3 regions of the Pseudomonas sp. A34-9 genome follow, and region 3 is predicted to be linked to each of the others. Evidence: predicted binding sites of a transcription regulator. Region 3 holds the regulator's gene; each other region holds the start of a gene.
The links. The regulator FliA, encoded in region 3, starts transcription of late flagellar genes. The targets are predictions, from matches to a motif close to CTAAAGTTTNNNNNNNNNNNGCCGNTAA.

Region 1: a site for FliA is predicted at 2,831-2,858, ahead of motA (flagellar motor stator protein MotA). Genes of this name have one in related genera too.
Region 2: a site for FliA is predicted at 568-595, ahead of P3G59_RS22550 (methyl-accepting chemotaxis protein). Genes of this name have one in related genera too.

Annotation. Positions count from the first base shown of each region.
Region 1 is NZ_CP119967.1:609,678-614,304, reverse strand. Features, by position in the region: gene rsgA (small ribosomal subunit biogenesis GTPase RsgA) at 1-791, shown strand, start outside; gene motB (flagellar motor protein MotB) at 840-1,907, opposite strand; gene motA (flagellar motor stator protein MotA) at 1,911-2,762, opposite strand; gene P3G59_RS02635 (HDOD domain-containing protein) at 2,929-4,467, shown strand; gene rhdA (thiosulfate sulfurtransferase) at 4,510-4,627, shown strand, end outside.
Region 2 is NZ_CP119967.1:5,045,827-5,050,453, forward strand. Features, by position in the region: gene P3G59_RS22545 (helicase HerA-like domain-containing protein) at 1-552, opposite strand, end outside; gene P3G59_RS22550 (methyl-accepting chemotaxis protein) at 743-2,632, shown strand; gene P3G59_RS22555 (glycosyltransferase family 1 protein) at 3,031-4,122, shown strand; gene P3G59_RS22560 (DUF2334 domain-containing protein) at 4,115-4,627, shown strand, end outside.
Region 3 is NZ_CP119967.1:1,895,989-1,900,615, forward strand. Features, by position in the region: gene flhF (flagellar biosynthesis protein FlhF) at 1-1,007, shown strand, start outside; gene fleN (flagellar synthesis regulator FleN) at 1,124-1,954, shown strand; gene fliA (RNA polymerase sigma factor FliA) at 1,951-2,691, shown strand; gene P3G59_RS08475 (chemotaxis response regulator CheY) at 2,858-3,229, shown strand; gene P3G59_RS08480 (protein phosphatase CheZ) at 3,248-4,036, shown strand; gene P3G59_RS08485 (chemotaxis protein CheA) at 4,091-4,627, shown strand, end outside.

The sequences.
Region 1 (4,627 bases), 1.3 Mb from region 3:
CGCTGGTGACCGGCGACACGGTCGTCTGGCGTGCCGGCAACCAGGGCATCGGGGTGATCGTCGCGCAACTGCCGCGCACCACCGAACTGTGCCGTCCGGACAGCCGTGGCCAGCTCAAACCGGTCGCGGCCAACGTCGACATGATCGTCATCGTCTTCGCGCCACTGCCCGAGCCGCATGCCAACCTGATCGACCGCTACCTGGTCGCCGCCGAACACGCCGGCATCCGCCCGCTGTTGCTGCTGAACAAATTCGACCTGATCGACGAGCAGAACGCCCCAGCGCTCAATGCGCTGCTGGCGGTTTACCGCACGCTGGGTTATCCGGTGCTGGAAGTCTCGGCGCATCACGGCAATGGCATGGAACAACTGCAACAGCAACTCGACGGGCGCATCAGCGTCTTCGTCGGACAGTCCGGCGTCGGCAAGTCGTCGCTGGTCAACAGCTTACTGCCTGAGGTGGAAACCCGCGTCGGACCGTTGTCCGAGCTGTCGGGGCAAGGCACGCACACCACGACCACCGCGCGCCTGTTCCACTTCCCCGGTGGCGGTGAGCTGATCGACTCCCCGGGTATCCGCGAATTCGGCCTCGGTCACGTCAGCCGCGCCGACGTCGAAGCGGGTTTCATCGAGTTCGATGACTTGCTGGGCACGTGCCGCTTCCGCGACTGCAAGCATGATCGTGAACCGGGCTGTGCGTTGCTCAAGGCACTCGAGGATGGCCGCGTGCAGCAGCAGCGGATGAACAGCTACCGCTCGATCATCGCCAGTTTGCCGGAAAACGGCTACTAAACAGCCAGACAGAAAAAAGCCGCGATCATCTCGCGGCTTTTTTTTGCTTCACTGCTTCGGCGCGGGGACAGTGGTTGGGGGAGCAGGCGCTGGCGCCGCACTCCCCGGCTCGGCCGGTTTCGGTGCGGCGTCATCGAACAGGTTCAGGCGTTCGCGCAGTTCGTGCGCTGGCACCGGTTGCTGATCCGCCGGCAGTGCATTCGGGTCGACCGGGGTTGCCGGAGCAGCACCGTTCTGGCCTTGATCCGCCGGTTTCGCCGGATCGGCACCTTGCGCACCTTCAATGGCCGCCTGGGCTTTTTTGGTCAGCACCACGATGTCGATGCGGCGGTTGACCGGGTTGAACGGGTTTTCCTTGTCGAACAACGCCGACGAGGCATAACCCACCACCCGCGCCACTTGCGCATCCGGATAGCTACCAGCGACCAACGCACGACGGGCGGCGTTGGCACGGTTGGCCGACAGCTCCCAGTTACCGAAATCGCCGGTGCCGGTGTACGGCTTGGCGTCGGTGTGGCCGCTGATGCTGATCTTATTCGGCACCGCTTTGATGGTGTCGGCCATGGCCAGCAGGATGTCTTCGAAGTACGGCTTCAGGCGTGCAGAACCGGAGTCGAACATCGGCCGGTTCTCGGCGTCCATGATCTGAATGCGCAAGCCGTTCGGCGTGATCTCGAAAAGGATCTGATCCTTGAATTTCTGCAGCTGCGGGTTCTCGTCGACCTTGTTCTGCAGTTCTTGCAGGAGCAGTTCCAGACGCTCCTTCTCGACCTGCTCGGCCATGCCTTCAACCTGCTCGGTGTCGACCGTGACCTTGTCAGGCTGCGGTTGCGATTTCACTTCCGGGTTGAGGGTGTTTTCCGGCGCCAAGGTCGGCGTACCACCCAGGTCGATGATGTACGGCGTACCGCTTTCGGAGAAGCCGACCGGGTCTTTGAAGTAACCGGCGATGGCGATCTTCTGCTCGGGTGTGGCGGTGGACAGCAGCCACAACACCAGGAAGAACGCCATCATCGCCGTGGCGAAGTCGGCGAAGGCGATTTTCCACGCCCCGCCGTGATGCCCGCCGGCTATGCGCTTGACGCGCTTGATGATAATCGGCTGATTATTTTCCATGACTTAGCGACCGCGAACCGCTTGTTCCAGCTCGGCGAAGCTTGGACGGTGCGCCGGGTACAGCACCTTGCGACCGAACTCGACGGCTAGCGACGGCGGCATGCCGGAAGCCGAAGCCACCAACGAAGCCTTGATGGCTTCATAGACGTTCAGCTCTTCCTTGGCATCGTGGGCCAGCGAGTGGGCCAACGGGCCGAAGAAACCGTACGCCGCGAGAATACCGAAGAAGGTACCGACCAACGCCGCACCAACGTGCAGACCGATGGACTTTTGGTCGCCTTCACCCAGCGAGGCCATGGTCACCACGATACCGAGTACCGCCGCAACGATACCGAAACCGGGCATGGCGTCGGCGATGCCGTTCACCGCGTGGGACGGGTGTTCGAGGTCTTCCTTGAGGCTGTACAGTTCCATGTCGAACAAGCCTTCCAGCTCGTGCGGGGCCATGTTGCCGGACGACATGATGCGCAGGTAATCGCAGATGAACGCAGTCATGCGCTCGTCTTTGAGCACTGCCGGGTACTTGGCGAAGATCGGGCTCGCCGCGGCATCTTCGATGTCGCCTTCGATGGCCATCATGCCTTCGCGGCGGCTCTTGTTGAGGATCTCGTAGATCAGGCCCAGCACTTCCAGGTAAAAAGTGTGGCTGAAGCGCGAACTGAACATGCTCAGGGATTTCTTGAGCACGTGCATCGTCATGTAGCCGGGGTTGGCCTGCAGGAATGCACCGAGTGCAGCACCACCGATGATCATCACCTCGAAGGGCTGGATCAGGGCGGCAATCTTGCCGTGGGAGAGCACGTATCCGCCGAGCACGCTCGCGAATACGACGATGATGCCGATAATTTTAGCCATAGGTAGAAAGTACTTACTTAAGTCGGGTTCAAGGTCATATTCGGAAGTTAAAAAATCTCTTCTTCTACTTATCGGCAAAACTGCGCCAGACTATAGCCAGTTCAGGCGAAAAGCCAATTTAGCCCATGCCGGGCGCGTCTACAGTCAGTGAAGATCCCCTCCAGACATGGCTAATGAAACGAACGTCCCACACGCCAAACCGACCACGCTCGACGGCTGGGTCAAGTTGCTCGACAGCGTCCGCCTGCCCGTCCCGCAAGAGGCTCATGACAAGGTCTGCCGGGCGATCCGCGACAATCGCAGTTCGTTGCGCGACATCGCCGACCTGATGCAGGACAGCCCGGCGCTGGCCTTGAGCATCATCCGTGAGGCGAATCGTCACACCCACGGCACCATGGCCACGCCAGCGGAAAACCTTGAGGTGGCGATCAATCGTCTGGGCCTTGCCCGCACCGAAGAGCTGCTGGCGCGCCTCCCCGCCGAACCGCAGATGCAAATCCCCAAGGCCCTGCGCCAGTTGCAGATGATCAGCCAGCACGCGACGCAACAGGCCAACGGTTTTTTCGCCAGTCGCCTGGCGCGGCTGTGGCAGGACATTCATTGGGGCAGCCTGCTGTTTCTGTCGCCGCTGTGGCCGTTGGCGCTGACGTATCCGCAATTGCTGGAAGAATGGGAATTGCGGGTTATCCACAAGGGCGAATCGGCGCGCGTGGTCGAAAAGCAATTGTTCGGCGTACGCCTGCTGAAAATCGCTGAAGCGCTGGTGCAGGCCTGGCACCTGCCGATCTGGGTGCAGCAGGGCTATAAACTGCTGCTCAGTGAACAGCGCGAGCTGGTCAAAGTCCTGCGCATCGCCCGCGACAGCGAACATCCGCTGCGCCAGCAAAACCGCCTCGACGATGATCCGACGTTGCGCCGCTGGCTCAATCAGCCGGCCAATACCGTGCTGCTGGCCAATGGTCTGGCGCTGTCGGCGCAACAGGCCTGGGACAGTCCGCACAGTGAACGCTGGCAGTACCTGACCAGCCTTTATCTGCAGATTTCCATGGATGACGTGCAACAACAGTTGCACCAGCAAGCGGCGAACAGCGCGCGCCAGCATGCGATGCCGGACTTGTGGCACCCGGCGGTTTCGTTGCTGTGGCCGTGGGGCACCCGTCGTTTGCCGGCCGGCATGTTGCCTGCCGCCGCGCCCACCGCGGAAGACCTGGGCCAGTGGCGCAAGCAATGCGCCGAACTGCTCGCCGAACCGAGCCGCTTCACCAATGCCATGAGCCTGACCGTCGCCGCTCGCGATGCGCTGGTCGCCAGCGGCATGCGCCGGGTGATGATCCTGATGGCCGACCGCACGCAGTCCAATCTGCGCGTGAATCAAACCGCCGGCCTGCCGAAAGAAGCGGCGGCGCTGAATTTTGTCGTCAACCAGAGCAGCGTGCTGCAACGGCTGCTGGCGCAACAGGCGCAGGTGCGGATTATCCCGGACAACAACGCGCAGTTTTCCGCGCTGCTGCCGGCGAGCCTGCGCACGCTGTTTCGCGGCGAGCATCTATTCCTGCGCTCGCTGGTCAATAACGGCCGAGTGATCATGATCGTCGTCGCCGATCAGGGCGGCGGGCCGTTCGCCGACATCACCGTGCAAGCCTTTGGCAAAACCGCGCAGTGCATCGAAAAGGCCCTGCACAGCTTTAGCAGCCGTGGCCGATGAGGCTGCGCTACAATTCCCCCCTTTGTGCTCTGGAGACCTCACATGTCTGACTTCTCTGGCTTGCCGCTCGTCATCGAACCGAGCGACTTGCTTCCTCGGCTGGAGGCCAGCAACCTGATTCTGGTGGACCTGACCAGTCCTGCGCGCTACGCCGAAGGTC
Region 2 (4,627 bases), 3.1 Mb from region 3:
CTGACTGGAACCGGTGGTCATCAACGCCGCATCTTCGCCCAGCAGTTGCGGATTGTCCTTGAGGTGATTGAGCAGCGCTTTCAGATCTTTCAGATCCAGCAGCAACAGGCCTTCGCGATCGGCGACCTTGAAGGCTGCATAGAGCGCGGACTGCTGACTGTCGGTCAGTTCCAGCAGGCTGCCGATCAGCAGCGGGCCCATTTCGCTCAGCGTGGTGCGCAACGGATGGCCGGACTCGCCGTGAATGTCCCACAACGTCACCGGATACGCCTGCGGCGTGTAGTTGAGCCACGGCATCCCGGCAATACGCTCGGCGACCTTGCCTTGCGGGTTACCGGCAGCACCGAGGCCACACAGATCGCCCTTGATGTCAGCGGCAAACACCGCGACCCCGGCGTCGCTGAACGCCTCGGCCAAACGCTGCAAGGTGACGGTTTTCCCGGTACCGGTGGCGCCGGCGACCAGTCCGTGGCGGTTTGCCAGACGCATGGCCTGAGCAATCTGCTGGCCTGCGAGGTCGGCGCCGATTACGAGTTGCGAGGAGTCAGGCATTTTGTCACCCAATGGTTAATCTTTGATTGCGCATGGCCGATAAAGAGGAGTGAGAGCCCCCGACCACAAGTCAGGCCGGACATTTCCCTAAGGAGAGACGGAAATATCAGCTTGTTTTCACCCTTGCCCATTTTGCGCGCTTCTATAAAAGCACGCCCTGGACATTAAGACCTTAGCGGAACCCCAAGCCATGAACAAAAATCTGCGCTTCAGCCATAAAATTTTGCTTGCCGCCGCCCTCATCGTCATCGCTGCCTTCGCCTCCTTTACGGCGTACAACGACTGGTTGCAGCGCAATGCGATCCGCGATGACCTGAACAACTATCTCAACGAGATGGGCGAGGTCACTGCCGGCAATATCCAGACCTGGCTCAGTGGCCGCATTCTGCTGGTCGAGAATGCCGCCCAGAACATCGCCATCAACCCCGAGCCCGCCAACGTCGCCAGTCTGCTGGAACAGAAAACCCTGACTTCGACGTTCATGGCCACCTATCTGGGCGATGCCACCGGGCACTTCACGATCCGCCCGGACACGAAGATGCCGGACGGTTTCGATCCGCGCGTGCGTCCTTGGTATAAAGGTGCCGAGAGCAGCAGCACCTCGACCCTGACCGAGCCGTACATCGACGCCGCCACCGGCCAGTTGATCATTTCCATCGCCACCGCCTCGAAAAAAGCCGGTCAGAGCGTGGGTGTGGTCGGCGGTGACCTGAGCCTGCAATCGCTGGTCGACACCCTCGCCGCCCGGGATTTCGACGGCATGGGTTATGTGTTCCTGGTCAGCGCCGACGGCAAGATCCTCGTGCACCCGGACAAGGCCTTGGTGATGAAATCACTGAAAGAAGCCTATCCGCAGGACACCCCACGCATCAGCAGCGACTTCAGCGAAGTCACCGTCGATGGCAAGACCCGCATCGTCACCTTCGCGCCGATCAAAGGTCTGCCATCGGTGAACTGGTACATCGGTCTGTCGGTGGATAAAGACCAGGCTTTCGCCATGCTTAGCCAGTTCCGCACTTCTGCGGTGATTGCCACGGTGATCGCGGTGGCGATCATCATCGCGTTGCTCGGCATGCTGATCCGCATTCTGATCCAGCCGTTGCACGTCATGACCCGCGCCATGGAAGACATCGCCGACGGTGAAGGCGACCTGACCAAACGCCTGACCATCGTCAATAACGATGAATTCGGCATCTTGGGGACCGCATTCAACCGATTCGTCGAGCGCATTCACGGTTCGATCCGCGAAGTGTCGTCGGCGACCGGCCAGGTGAACGAGGTCGCCCTGCGTGTAGTCGCTGCGTCGAACTCATCGATGTACAACTCCGACCAGCAAGCCTCGCGCACCAGCAGTGTCGCCGCAGCGATTAACCAGCTCGGCGCCGCCGCGCAGGAAATCGCCCGCAACGCCGCCCAGGCCTCGAATCAGGCCAGCGACGCTCGCGGTCTGGCTGAAGACGGCCAGCAAGTGGTGGATCGCAGCATCAAGGCGATGAATCAACTGTCGAGCATGCTCAGCGCGTCGAGCAGCAACATCGAGTCGCTGAACAGCAAGACCGTGAACATCGGCCAGATTCTCGAAGTGATCACCAGCATTTCCCAGCAAACCAACCTGCTGGCACTCAACGCGGCCATTGAAGCGGCGCGTGCCGGTGAGGCCGGCCGTGGTTTTGCCGTGGTGGCCGATGAAGTGCGTAATCTGGCGCATCGCACCCAGGAGTCGGCGCAACAGGTGCAGACCATGATCGAGGAACTGCAGGTCGGCGCTCGTGAATCGGTAAGCACCATGAGCGACAGCCAGCGCCACAGCCAGGACAGCGTGGAGATTGCCAACCTCGCCGGGGAGCGCCTGAACAGCGTGACGCAGCGTATTGGCGAGATCGACGGGATGAACCAGTCGGTGGCCACTGCGACCGAGGAGCAGACTGCTGTTGTTGAGTCGATCAACGTCGATATCACCGAGATCAACACGCTGAACCAGGAAGGCGTGGAGAACTTGCAGGCGACGTTGCGAGCGTGTTCGGATCTGGAGCAACAGGCTTCGCGTCTGAAACAACTGGTTGGCAGTTTCCGCATTTAAGATCAAAAGCCACCCCCTCACCCCAGCCCTCTCCCCCAGGGGGGGCGAGGGGGAAAGGGAGCCGATCTTCAAGCCTTTCAAAATCCGAGTTCGACTCAGGTCTCTCAGGTCGGCGTATCTCCAGCATCCACCTCGGTCAGTCCCCTCTCCCTCCGGGAGATGGCCAGGGAGCCGATCTTCAAGCCTTTCAAAATCCGAGTTCGACTCAGGTCTCTCAGGTCGGCGTATTTCCAACATCCACTTCGGTCAGTCCCCTCTCCCTCCGGGAGAGGGCTAGGGTGAGGGCGCTCTTCAGCTATACCGCGCAATCCCGACCGAACATCTATTCTTGATAAGGGTCAACCAAGGGAGAACCACGCAGCGGAGGGTTGATCACCGTGCATATCGCCGACATCACCATGTTCTACGCCCCGGCCAGCGGCGGCGTGCGCACTTATCTGGACGCCAAACACCGCCGGTTGAGCGTCAAACCCGGCATTCGCCACAGCCTGTTGATTCCCGGTGCCCACTTCGGCGAACACGACGGCATTTACACGGTTCCCGCCCCCGCCCTGCCCTTCGGCAAAGGTTATCGCTTCCCTCTACGACTCGCACCTTGGCGAAATGTCCTGCAAGGTTTGCAGCCCGATCTGATCGAAGTCGGCGATCCTTACCTGACCGCCTGGGCGGCACTGGATGCCCGGCGGCAGCTGGATGTGCCGGTGATCGGCTTTTATCACTCGGACTTGCCGCTGCTGGTCGGCAATCGCATGGGCCATTGGGTCACGCCGAATATCGAGGCGTATGTCACCAAGCTGTACGGCAACTTCGACCGGGTGCTCGCACCCAGTCAGGTCATGGCCGACAAACTCACTGGCCTCGGTGTGCGCAATGTCTTCGTGCAACCGCTGGGCGTCGATCTGCACACCTTTCACCCCGCTGCCCGCAACCCGCAACTGCGTGCCGAACTGGGCATCGCCGAAGATACCCGGCTGCTGATTTTTGCCGGGCGCGGCTCGAAAGAGAAAAACCTGCCAGTGCTGCTCAAATGCATGCAACGCCTGGGGCCGCGCTATCACTTGTTGTTGGTCGGTTCGTCGATGCCGGCCGTGGTGCCGGACAACGTCAGCGTGATCAATGAGTTCTGCCCGGCGCCACGCGTTGCGCAGTTGATGGCCAGTGCGGATGCATTGCTGCATGCCGGTGATCAGGAAACCTTTGGTCTGGTGATCCTCGAAGCCATGGCCTGCGGCATTCCCGTAGTGGCAGTGGCCGCCGGGGCTTTCGAAGAGATCGTCAATGAGTCCTGCGGCCTGCTCTGCGCACCGAATAACCCGCAGGCGATGGCCAATGCCGTGCGTGAATTGTTCAGTCGCGGCTGTATGAAACTCGGCGCACAGGCGCGCCAGCATGTCGAAACACACTATGCGTGGGACACGGTGGTCGACAGCCTGTTGGGCCACTATCACGCCGTTCTCGGGCATACACTGCCACGGGTGGCCAATGGTTGAATCGATGAATAACCCCGCCGTCTTGTTGGTGCTGCACGACGTGGCACCGTCGACGTGGGCGGATTACCAGCCGTTTGTCGAGGCCGTCGCCACATTGGGCAACGTGCCGATGACGTGGCTGGTCGTGCCGGACTTCCACCGGCACAACGCCCTCGACGCTCACCCGGCGTTTTGTCGGATGCTCGGTGAGCGTGTCGCCCGTGGCGATGAGTTGGCGTTGCATGGTTACTTCCACGATGACCAAGAACCCGGCCCGACAACCCCGCGCGACTGGTTCATGCGCCGGGTCTACACCCATGAAGGCGAGTTCTATCGTTTGTCCCGCGAGTCCGCCCTCGCCCGCCTGCGCGCCGGCATCGAAGTGTTCCAACGCCACGACTGGCCACTGCACGGTTTCGTTGCCCCGGCATGGTTGATGAGCGACGGCACCCGCCAAGCCCTGCGCGAATTGCCCCTGAGTTACACCAGTGATCCGCAGCATCTTTATCGTTTGCCGGATTTCACC
Region 3 (4,627 bases):
AGCCGACTTATGCCGCGCCAGCGCGCCCGGCTGCGGCCCCTGCGCAGTCTTCCGGCGGCGTGGATCCGCGTGCACTGGATTCGATGCGCTTTGAATTGAACAGCCTGCGCGAGCTGATGGAAGTCCAGCTCGGCACCCTGGCCTGGAATCAGCTGCAAGGCAGCCGTCCGGCGCAAGCCAATCTGTATCGTCGTCTGCAACGTATCGGTCTGTCCGGCCCGTTGTCGCGCGATCTGCTGGCGATGATCACTGATATTGAAGAACCGCGTCAGGCCTGGCGCATGTTGCTCGCGCATCTGGCACGGATGATTGCCGTACCGGAAGTCGAGCCGCTGGAAGAGGGCGGTATCATTGCCATGGTCGGCCCTGCCGGCATGGGCAAGACCACCACGCTGGCCAAGCTGGCCGCGCGCTACGTGCTGAAATACGGCGCGCAGAACGTCGCGCTGGTGAGCATGGACAGTTTCCGCATCGGCGCGCAGGAACAACTGAAGACGCTGGGGCGCATTCTCAATGTGCCGGTGACCCACGTCGACCCGGGCCAATCGCTGGTGCAAGCGCTGGATCCATTGCTGCGCAAGCGCGTGGTGCTGATCGATACTGCCGGCCTGCAAGCCAGCGATCCGGCCCTGCGCATGCAGCTCGAAAGTCTGGCCGGACGTGGCATTCGCTCAAAAAATTATCTGGTCTTGGCAACCACCAGCCAGAAACAGGTTCTAACCGCCGCTTATCACAGTTACAAGCGTTGCGGGCTTGCCGGCTGCATCCTGACTAAACTGGATGAAACGGCCAGCCTTGGCGAAGTGTTGAGCCTGGCGATCAGTCATGAATTGCCGGTCGCGTACCTGACCGATGGCCCACGGATTCCGGATGATCTGCATCTGCCGCGCCGTCATCAACTGGTCAGCCGCGCCGTCAGCGTGCAAATGCAGGAAGAACCCAGCGAAGAAGCCATGGCTGACATGTTCGCTGATATCTATCACAGCCCGACCAAGCAGGTAGGCTGAGGTATTCATGAACAGTTTTTGTACCTACATCGATGGTCTGCCATGCATTGTTCCGGTTGTGAACGCGCAGCCAGTAATGTGGCCTCCGTCTATGCAAGACAAGGTAAAGAAATAACATGGGCAGCATGCATCCCGTACAGGTGATCGCGGTGACCGGCGGCAAAGGTGGCGTCGGCAAGACTAATGTGTCAGTGAACTTGTCGCTGGCGCTGGCAGAGCTTGGCCGTCGGGTCATGCTGCTGGACGCCGACCTGGGCCTGGCGAATGTCGACGTATTGTTGGGTCTGACCCCTAAACGCACGCTGGCCGACGTCATCGAAGGCCGGTGCGAATTGCGTGACGTGCTGTTGCAAGGCCCGGGTGGCATTCGCATCGTCCCGGCCGCGTCCGGCACGCAGAGCATGGTCCACCTGAGCCCGGCGCAACACGCCGGCCTGATTCAGGCCTTCAGCGACATCGGCGACAATCTCGACGTGCTGGTGATCGACACCGCTGCGGGTATTGGTGACTCGGTAGTCAGTTTCGTACGCGCCGCGCAAGAAGTGTTGCTGGTGGTCTGCGATGAGCCGACCTCGATCACTGACGCGTATGCGCTGATCAAACTGCTCAACCGCGACTACGGCATGAACCGCTTCCGCGTGCTGGCCAACATGGCGCAGAGCCCGCAGGAAGGGCGCAACCTGTTCGCCAAGTTGACCAAGGTCACGGATCGCTTCCTTGACGTGGCCCTACAATACGTCGGCGCCGTGCCTTACGACGAAAGCGTGCGCAAAGCGGTGCAGAAGCAGCGTGCGGTGTACGAAGCCTTCCCGCGTTTCAAGTGCGCGCTGGCGTTCAAGGCGATCGCGCAGAAGGTCGACACCTGGCCGCTGCCCGCCAACCCGCGTGGCCACCTTGAATTTTTTGTCGAGCGCCTCGTGCAGCAAACGGCAGGGCCCGTGCTATGACCGCAAGCGGTATGAACTACTACAAGAAGTCGGCACGTGACGCGCAGTACGAACTGATCGAGCGTTACGCGCCACTGGTCAAACGCATTGCTTATCACTTGCTGGCACGCTTGCCGGCGAGTGTGCAGGTCGAAGACCTGATCCAGGCCGGGATGATCGGCCTGCTCGAAGTCTCGACCAAATACGACGCCAGCAAAGGCGCCAGTTTCGAAACGTACGCGGGCATACGAATCCGCGGCGCGATGCTCGACGAAGTGCGCAAAGGGGATTGGGCGCCACGCTCGGTTCACCGCAATACCCGTATGGTCAGCGACGCGATTCGCTCAATTGAAGCTAAAACCGGCCGTGATGCTAAAGATCACGAGGTTGCGGCCGAACTCCAATTGAGTCTCGACGATTACTACGGGATTTTGAATGACACCTTGGGCAGCCGCCTGTTCAGTTTCGACGACCTGTTGCAGGACGGCGAACACGAAGGGCTGCACGAGGATGGCGCCAGTGCTCATATGGAGCCGTCACGCGATCTGGAAGATGAACGTTTCCAGGCAGCGCTGGCGGACGCGATTGCCAATTTGCCGGAGCGTGAGCGACTGGTGTTGGCGCTGTACTACGACGAAGAGCTGAACCTCAAGGAGATCGGTGAAGTCCTTGGCGTCAGTGAATCGCGGGTCAGCCAGTTACACAGCCAGTGCGCGGCCCGTTTGCGGGGGCGTTTGGGGGAGTGGCGAGCGCGCTGAAGGCAGTGTGGGGACACTGCGAACGAGGCTGGTGCGGTGATGAACGGCACCGGTCTTGCTCTGTTGTGCTCCAGACAGTCTTCGAGTGCTGCGCCGATTGATTGAAGTGGCGCGTCCAGGTGCTGGGCGCGTTTAAGACTGCTTGGAGGTCGAATTGAACAAAGACATGAAAATCCTCATCGTTGATGACTTCTCAACGATGCGGCGGATCATCAAGAACCTGCTGCGCGATCTTGGGTTCACCAACACCGTCGAGGCTGACGATGGCGTGACTGCCATTCCAGTGCTCAACAGCGGAAGCATCGACTTTCTGGTAACGGACTGGAACATGCCGGGCATGACCGGTATCGACCTGCTGCGCCACGTACGTGCCGATGAAAAACTCAAGCACCTGCCCGTACTGATGGTGACTGCAGAAGCCAAGCGCGAGCAGATCATCGAAGCCGCTCAGGCCGGTGTAAACGGCTACGTAGTCAAACCTTTCACGGCTCAGGCGTTGAAAGACAAAATCGAGAAGATTTTCGAACGCATCGGCTGATGAACGCGCGGGGGAGCTATGGAGCATAACGAATCTTCACAGGGCGATTTCGAGTCGACCCTGAAAAAACACGCGGTCGAACTGGTCGAAAGCCTTGAAAAAGGCAGGTTCGGCGACGCTGTGCAACTGATCCATGAGCTCAATCAGACCCGTGACCGTGGCCTGTATCAGGAAGTCGGCAAGCTCACACGTGAACTGCACAGTGCGATCGTCAATTTCCAGATCGACCCGAACATGCCGCAGGCCGAGGAAGTGTCGCAAATCACCGACGCCACCGAACGCCTGGGCTATGTGGTCAAGCTGACAGAGGCCGCGGCCAACCGCACCATGGATCTGGTGGAAAGCGCCACCCCGGTAGTCAATGGTCTGGCTGACGAAGCCCAGACCTTGAGCGCCGATTGGTCTCGCTTCATGCGTCGCGAGGTCGGGGCTGAAGAGTTCCGCGAGCTGGCGCGCCGGGTCGACGGTTTTCTGTCACGCAGCAGCACGGACAACCGTGCGGTGTCGAGCAATCTCAACGACATCCTGCTGGCCCAGGATTACCAGGACCTGACCGGTCAGGTGATCAAGCGTGTGACCCAACTGGTCACCGAAGTCGAAAGCAATTTGCTCAAACTCGTCCTCATGGCCAGTCAGGTGGACCGCTTTGCGGGCATCGAACATGACCGTGCCGCGATGCTTGCAGAAAAAGATCCACAAAAACATCTCTCGCAGGGTGAAGGTCCGCAGATTCATGCCGATAAACGAGAAGACGTTGTGTCCGGTCAGGACGATGTGGACGATTTGTTATCCAGCCTCGGGTTCTAGAGTTTTGGAATTTTAGGTTTTTTGGGTTTTTAGACCTGTAGGAGCACCCCATTAATGAGCTTCGGCGCCGATGAAGAGATCCTTCAGGATTTCCTGGTTGAGGCCGGCGAGATTCTTGAGCAACTGTCCGAACAACTGGTCGAGCTGGAAAGCCGCCCGGATGACGCAGATCTGCTCAACGCAATTTTTCGCGGTTTCCACACTGTAAAAGGGGGCGCCGGCTTCCTTCAGCTCAACGAGCTGGTGGAGTGCTGTCACATCGCCGAAAACGTGTTCGACATCCTGCGTAAGGGTGAGCGTCGCGTTGATGCAGAACTGATGGACGTGGTGCTCGAAGCACTGGATGCGGTGAACAGCATGTTCACTGAGGTTCGTGAGCGTGCACCGATCACCGCTGCCACCCCGGAACTGCTGGCCGCCCTGGCGCGCCTGGCCGAACCGCAAGCGGCGGACGAAGCCCCGGCTTCACCAGTGGCCGAGATGATCGAAGAACTGGTCGTCGAAGGCGACTCGTCGGGCGACATCACCGATAACGAATTCGAACAACTGCTGGACTCGCTGAACGCCGTCAAGGCTGAAGCTGAAGCTCCG